2 linked regions of the Bernardetia sp. MNP-M8 genome follow. Each later gene encodes a partner of the first gene's protein in a complex. Links are inferred from orthologs where the notes say so. Each region holds a gene or a part of one and is shown in the gene's direction. Other genes may lie near its edges. The genes, in order: uvrB and V9L04_RS12460.

The links.
Region 2: the proteins of uvrB (region 1) and V9L04_RS12460 are in contact, whole or in part, in a crystal structure (PDB 7EGT), measured with the Thermus thermophilus proteins. The link is inferred for Bernardetia sp. MNP-M8 from one-to-one orthologs. Residues at the interface, in WP_096411307.1 of Thermus thermophilus: Glu23, Leu25, Arg26, Asp27, Gly28, Glu29, Arg30, Phe31, Arg55, Glu326, Asp327, Phe328, Glu379, Ser382, Gln383, His398, Gly400, Arg401; in WP_096412145.1 of Thermus thermophilus: His654, Arg656, Phe657, Gln666, Asp668, Glu669, Lys680, Arg681, Leu682, Ser683, Lys685, Tyr686, Ala687.

The regions. Positions count from the first base shown.
Region 1 is NZ_CP147012.1:594,988-598,204, reverse strand. What follows is about bases 277-3,158. They hold uvrB (excinuclease ABC subunit UvrB), read left to right. Parts: upstream 277-643; coding sequence 644-2,674; downstream 2,675-3,158. Other genes in these bases: V9L04_RS02590 (TonB-dependent receptor), read left to right, coding at 2,790-3,158; bshB1 (bacillithiol biosynthesis deacetylase BshB1), read left to right, coding at 277-364. Outside these bases: more of bshB1, read left to right, coding at 1-276; more of V9L04_RS02590, read left to right, coding at 3,159-3,217. UniProt on the Escherichia coli protein: The UvrABC repair system catalyzes the recognition and processing of DNA lesions. A damage recognition complex composed of 2 UvrA and 2 UvrB subunits scans DNA for abnormalities.
Region 2 is NZ_CP147012.1:3,049,399-3,052,714, reverse strand. What follows is about bases 7-2,987. They hold V9L04_RS12460 (UvrD-helicase domain-containing protein), read left to right. Parts: upstream 7-344; coding sequence 345-2,630; downstream 2,631-2,987. Other genes in these bases: V9L04_RS12455 (YebC/PmpR family DNA-binding transcriptional regulator), read left to right, coding at 2,751-2,987; V9L04_RS12465 (hypothetical protein), read left to right, coding at 7-221. Also shown: more of V9L04_RS12465, read left to right, coding at 1-6; more of V9L04_RS12455, read left to right, coding at 2,988-3,316. UniProt on the Escherichia coli protein: A helicase with DNA-dependent ATPase activity. Unwinds DNA duplexes with 3'-5' polarity. Translocates on single-stranded DNA with 3'-5' polarity. Initiates unwinding more efficiently from a nicked substrate than double-stranded DNA.

The DNA.
Region 1 (3,217 bases):
AACGTCATGTTTTTTGAGTGGACTTATCAAAATAGAAACTCAGTGGGAAGGTGAAAAACAAGAACATTGGCGACCAAAACACGTCTATCATTATATTCAAAGCAATATGCTTGTACCTGATTTTGTAGTGGATGTAACTCCGTTTTGGGAACAAAAAATGAAATCTATTTTAGCTTTTGAGTCACAATTTCATAATCCAAATTATCAATCTGATGAAGAAGAAACATTTATTTCTTCGCCTCGTTTTGTGCAGTTTTTGGAAGCACGAGCAAAAGAGTTTGGACAAGCTATTCAAGTAAATTATGGCGAAGGTTTTATCAAAACGGCACAACTTGGAGTAAAAGACATTACAGATTTAATATAGCTTTGTGAATTTCTACTAGGTCAAATGCACGAAATTTTATTTGTCAGAGTAATATCAATTTACAAAGTGAATAACTAGTATGATTTGCTTTAATTAAATAGACACAGAAAAATTTTGTGCATTTGTCTTACCTTTCAAAATAATTTCTCCAAAATTCAAAAAACATTTTCGTATTAGTTAGTTATCTTTGTTTAGATTAATCAGAAATTTTAGAGAGTTTCGAAGAAACAAAAAAAGAAATTTACTGATAACTGTTTACTGATAACTGAAGACTCAAATATGAATTTCCGTATAGATTCTCCCTACAAACCAACAGGCGATCAACCAAAAGCCATTGCTGCTTTAGTAAAAGGCATCGAAGAAGGTGAAGACTTTCAAGTGCTTTTGGGTGTAACAGGCTCAGGTAAAACATTTACGATGGCAAATGTCATTGAAAAACTTGGTCGTCCGACACTGATTATTAGTCATAATAAAACCTTGGCAGCTCAGCTTTACGGAGAATTTAAACAATTTTTTCCTGATAATGCAGTCGAATATTTTATTTCTTATTATGATTATTATCAGCCAGAAGCCTATATTTCGGCATCAGATACCTATATCGAAAAAGATTTAGCAATCAATCAAGATATTGAAAAACTAAGATTGAGTACAACAGCATCTCTTCTGTCTGGACGAAAAGATGTAATCGTAATTGCTTCTGTTTCTTGTATTTATGGTTTGGGAAATCCGAATGAGTTTGCAGAAAACAGCTTGAAAATAAGTACAGGCGACCAAATTTCTCTCAATGCCTTTTTATTGGATTTGGTAGCCATTATGTATAGCCGAAGCGAAGAAGAATTTGCACGAGGAACATTCAGAGTAAAAGGAGATACCGTCGATATTTATCCTGCGTATGCTGATATTGCATACCGAATTTACTTTTGGGGAGATGAAATAGAGGCAATTCAGCGCATAGATCCAGTTTCGGGAAAGAAAATCAATGATGAAGATTATATGCTTTTGTTTGCTGCTAGTTTGTTTGTAACGAGCAAAGACACTATTACAAGAGCGATGGAAGAAATAGAAATTGACTTAGAAGACAGAATCCGTTTTTATGAAAATGACGGACGTTTTGAAGAAGCTGCTCGTGTAAAAGAACGCACCGAATCGGATTTGGAAATGATGAAAGAGTTAGGTTATTGTTCTGGAATTGAGAATTATTCACGCTATTTTGATAATCGTAAGGCTGGCGAACGTTCATTTTGTTTGTTAGATTATTTCCCAAAAGATTTTTTATTGATAATTGATGAGAGCCACGTAACTGTTCCACAAATTCGTGCGATGTGGGGAGGCGACCGTTCTCGTAAAATTTCGCTTGTTGATCATGGTTTTAGACTTCCTGCTGCGCTTGATAATCGTCCACTTACTTTCAATGAATTTGAATCGATGATTGACCAAGCTGTTTTTGTTACAGCTACTCCTGCTGATTATGAATTGCAAAAAAGTGAAGGCGTTATTGTAGAACAGATTATCCGACCTACTGGGCTTCTTGATCCACTTATTGAGGTGCGTCCGACACGCACACAAATCGACGACCTTTTGAATGAAATTGATAAAACGATAGCCAATGGAGAACGTGCTTTAGTTACCACAATTACCAAAAGAATGGCAGAAGAACTCAGTCGTTATTTTGAGCAGCTACAAATGAAAGTACGTTATATTCACTCTGACGTAAAGATTTTGGATAGAATAGAAATTATTCGTGAACTTCGTTTGGGTGTAATTGATGTTTTGATTGGAGTAAATATGTTACGTGAAGGATTGGATTTGCCAGAAGTTTCTTTGGTGGCTATTTTAGATGCAGATAAAGAAGGATTTTTGAGAAACGAACGTTCGCTTATTCAGACTATCGGACGTGCTGCTCGTAACTCAAACGGTCATGTGGTTATGTATGCTGACAAAATTACCCCTTCAATGCGCCTTTCGATTGATGAGACAAACCGTCGTCGTAAAATTCAACAAGAATACAACGAAGCCAATGGAATTACACCAACAACTGTTTTCAAATCTAAGGAAGCTATTATGCAACAAACTTCGGTTGCAGATGCTAAATCATTACCAAAAGAATTCTATGAAGAATCTAAAATGACTATCGTTATTGACCCAGTTATTAAGGGAATGAATATAAAAGAACTATCGAAAGTAATTGACCAAACCAAACGAAAAATGGAAACGGCAGCCAAAGAACTCAATTTTATGGAAGCTGCACGACTGCGTGATGAATGGCAAGAATTACAGAATTTGAGAGAGGAAAAAGTGAAGGCAGAGTAAGCTAATAAAAATAATTAACAAGATTTAAATAAATACAAAGGTAGGGTAAGTACGGTTTGTATGCGTCGTTTGAGTAAAGAAAGTTTCTTAATTCACTCAAATTTAAAACGCAACAATGAAAACACTACAAAATAAATCAAATAATAAGAAAACTAATTTTGCTGCTTTTTACAAAACTGCAATTCATTCATTTTTCAATTTATCAAAATTTACACTACTCACTCTTTTTTCTTTATTTTTAATTGATAAGGCAAATAGCCAAACACTTACACAAACTATCAGTGGAAAAATTTTGGAAGAGGGAACTGGACAACCTGTACCTTTCGCTAATGTAATTATATTAGATATAGAACCTCTAATGGGAGTGACTACAGATAGTGCAGGAAATTTCAAAATCAAAAATGTTCCTATTGGTCGTCATATTTTGCAGGTAAGTTATGTGAGTTTTCAAACTCGTCAGATGGAAGTGATTGTCAATTCAGTCAATGAAACTGTTGTTGAAATGCGTTTGAAAGATGATGGTTTTGAATTGGAAGGAGTCGT
Region 2 (3,316 bases), 2.5 Mb from region 1 along the record:
TGCAAGATGATTTCAAAGAGAAGTTTATGGTAGAAGTAAAGAAAGCAAAAAAAGCAAAAGTTGTGAAATTTATGAAAACACATCAATTTTTGATTTACAAAACAGATAATACAATTGATACATTATACACAAATGGAAAAGCATATCAGATGCAAGGGGATTGGTTTAAAGGAAAATATTTTATAACCAAAGAAAATCTAATTGATAAGTACAAGAAATAGAAAGGATAAAATCTTGACTTGCTAAGACTTGCTAATTTTTCTGTAACTTTGCTTAGTAGAATAGAAAAAACGATGCCTCGTTGACGGTTCAGACCTCAACGACGGTTTATAAAAACATACAGCATGATAGATTTCATAAAAGACTTAAACGAAAAGCAGCAATTAGGCGTACTCAAAACCGAAGGCGCATGTTTATTGATTGCAGGAGCAGGTTCGGGCAAAACTCGTGTCTTGACGTATAGAATAGCTAATTTATTAGAAAACGGAACTGCTCCTTGGCAAATCTTGGCTCTTACTTTTACCAACAAAGCAGCCAAAGAAATGCGTGAGCGTATCGAAAATTTGGTAGGAACGACAGGCAGAGATTTGTGGATGGGAACTTTTCACTCTATGTTTGCTCGTATTTTGCGTCATGATGGCGATAGATTAGGCTACCGTCAAGGTTTTAGTATTTATGATACAGATGATTCGAAGTCTTTGATAAAAAATATCGTCAAAGAAATGGGAGTAGATGACAAAATTTATGCAGCAGCAGCCATGTATAATCGAATAAGCAGTCTCAAGAATGCCCTTATTTCTCCCCAAGAATACAATCAGAATGCAGAGTTTTTGTCGGAAGATGCAATGGCAAAACGTCCACATTTTGGAAAAATTTATCAAACGTATGCAACTCGCTGTTTTAAAGCCAATGCAATGGATTTTGATGATTTATTGTATCAAACCTTTGTACTTTTTCGTGACCATAAAGATATTCTACACAAATATCAGCATCGTTTCAAATATATTTTGATTGATGAGTTTCAAGATACAAATATTGCTCAATACAAAATTATCAAAAAATTAGCTGCCGTAAACCTCAATATTTGCGTTGTGGGAGATGATGCACAGAGTATTTATGCGTTTCGTGGCGCAGATATTCGTAATATTTTGAATTTTGAAAGAGATTATCCAGACTTAGAAATTATTAAATTAGAGCAAAATTACCGTTCTACCAAAACAATTGTAGAGACTGCCAACAAGATTATAAAAAACAATAAAAATCAGATTCCAAAAAATGTTTGGACAGAAAATATTGCAGGAGAAAAAATAGAATTAATTAGAGCTACATCAGACCAAGAAGAAGGACGAATAATAGCAGGAAATATTTTTGAAACGAGAGCGCAAAAAAATGCTAGACTAAACGATTTTGCTATTCTGTACCGTACCAATGCACAGTCCAGAACAATGGAAGAAGCACTACGAAGACTAAATATAAAATACAGAATCATTGGTGGACTTTCATTTTATCAACGAAAAGAAATTAAAGATATGTTGGCATATTTTCGTTTGGCTGTCAATCCAGAAGACGAAGAAGCGTTAAGAAGGTCAATTAACAATCCGAAAAGAGGAATCGGAAACACAACCGTCCTGAAAGTCTTTTTGGCATCAAGAGAAAATAATGTTCCTCTTTCGAAAGTAGCTCGCCACGCATCAGCTTATTTAGGAAAAGGACGAGCAGGAACAAGTGTAGAAAAATTTGGAGAACTTGCCGAAGCATTCCGAATTATTGCCTCTGAAAATGATGCTTTCACAGCAGCAAAATATATAGCTCAACATTCAGGAATTGTAAAAGCACTTTTTGATGATGAAACCTTAGAAGGAAGAGCAAGATATGAAAATATTCAAGAGCTTTTGAATGCAACACAAGAATTTGTACAAAACAAACTCAGTGAAGCTACAACAGAAGAACCTGATACTTCACTTTCACTTTTTTTACAAGAAGTTGCACTTTTATCTTCTGTCGATCAAGCCAGTGAAGATGAAGATGCTGTTACGATGATGACTATTCACGCAGCCAAAGGATTAGAGTTTGAGTATGTTTATTTGGTTGGAATGGAGGAAGAACTTTTTCCTTCTTCAAGAATGATAACTTCGCAGCAAGATTTGGAGGAAGAACGTCGTTTGTTTTATGTTGCTGTTACTCGTGCAAAAGAACGCTTGACACTTTCGTATGCTTTACAGCGTTATCGTTTTGGTAGTTTTAATTCGTGTGAACCTTCACGTTTTTTGTTTGAGATTGACCAAGAATTATTCAATGCTCGTTCTCGTTCCATTCAACGAAATAACCCAAATCACATGACCAATTTTATGCGTCATCGTGCTGCAAAAGAGAAGGAAAAAGACACAGAGACAACAAAAACAGGCAGTAATTTAAAACCTCTTAGTTCTATCAATAATGCTCCTTTTGTTTCTAGCAAATCAGAAGATATTGTAGAAGGAATTAGAGTAGAACATCCAAAATTTGGTTTTGGAACAGTCAAAAAAATTGATTCTTCGACAAGTGGAAAACGTGCCATTATTGGTTTTGATACCGAAGGCGATAAAACACTTATCTTGAGTTTTGCTAAGTTGAGAGTGGTTGAGGAGTAATTTATGTTTTTTTCTACGACAAAGATTTCTAAGAAATAAGCAGCCTTCAACTATTTTTTTTAATTTTGTAAATAATTTTGATTAATCAGTTAGAACACACTTTTATAAAAAAATAGAGAAATGGGAAGAGCATTTGAATATCGCAAAAAAGCCAAATTTGCACGTTGGGGCGCAATGGCTCGTAACTTTACAAAAGTAGGAAGAGAAATTGCCATTGCAGTAAAAGAGGGAGGAGCAGACCCAGACACAAATCCACGCCTAAGAACGGCAATGCAAAATGCAAAAGGCTTCAATATGCCAAAAGATAGAGTAGAAGCTGCTATTAAAAGAGCTTCCTCAAAAGAAGATGGCGATTTTGAAGAAATTGTATATGAAGGTTATGCTATGCACGGAATTCCTGTAGTGGTAGAATGTGCTACCAACAACTCAAACAGAACAGTTGCTATGGTAAGAATGCACTTCAATCGTTGTGGAGGAGCTTTAGGAAAAACAGGCTCATTAGAATTTATGTTCGATAGAACTGGAGTTTTCGAAATTGAAGCCGACAAAGTAGATATGGATGAGCTAGAACTTGACTTCATTGATGCAGGTGCAGAAGACATCTCAACAGAAACTATCGAAGTAGAAGAAGGCGTAGAACAAGAAATTATTGTTATTCATACCAAATTTGAAGACTTTGGACAGAT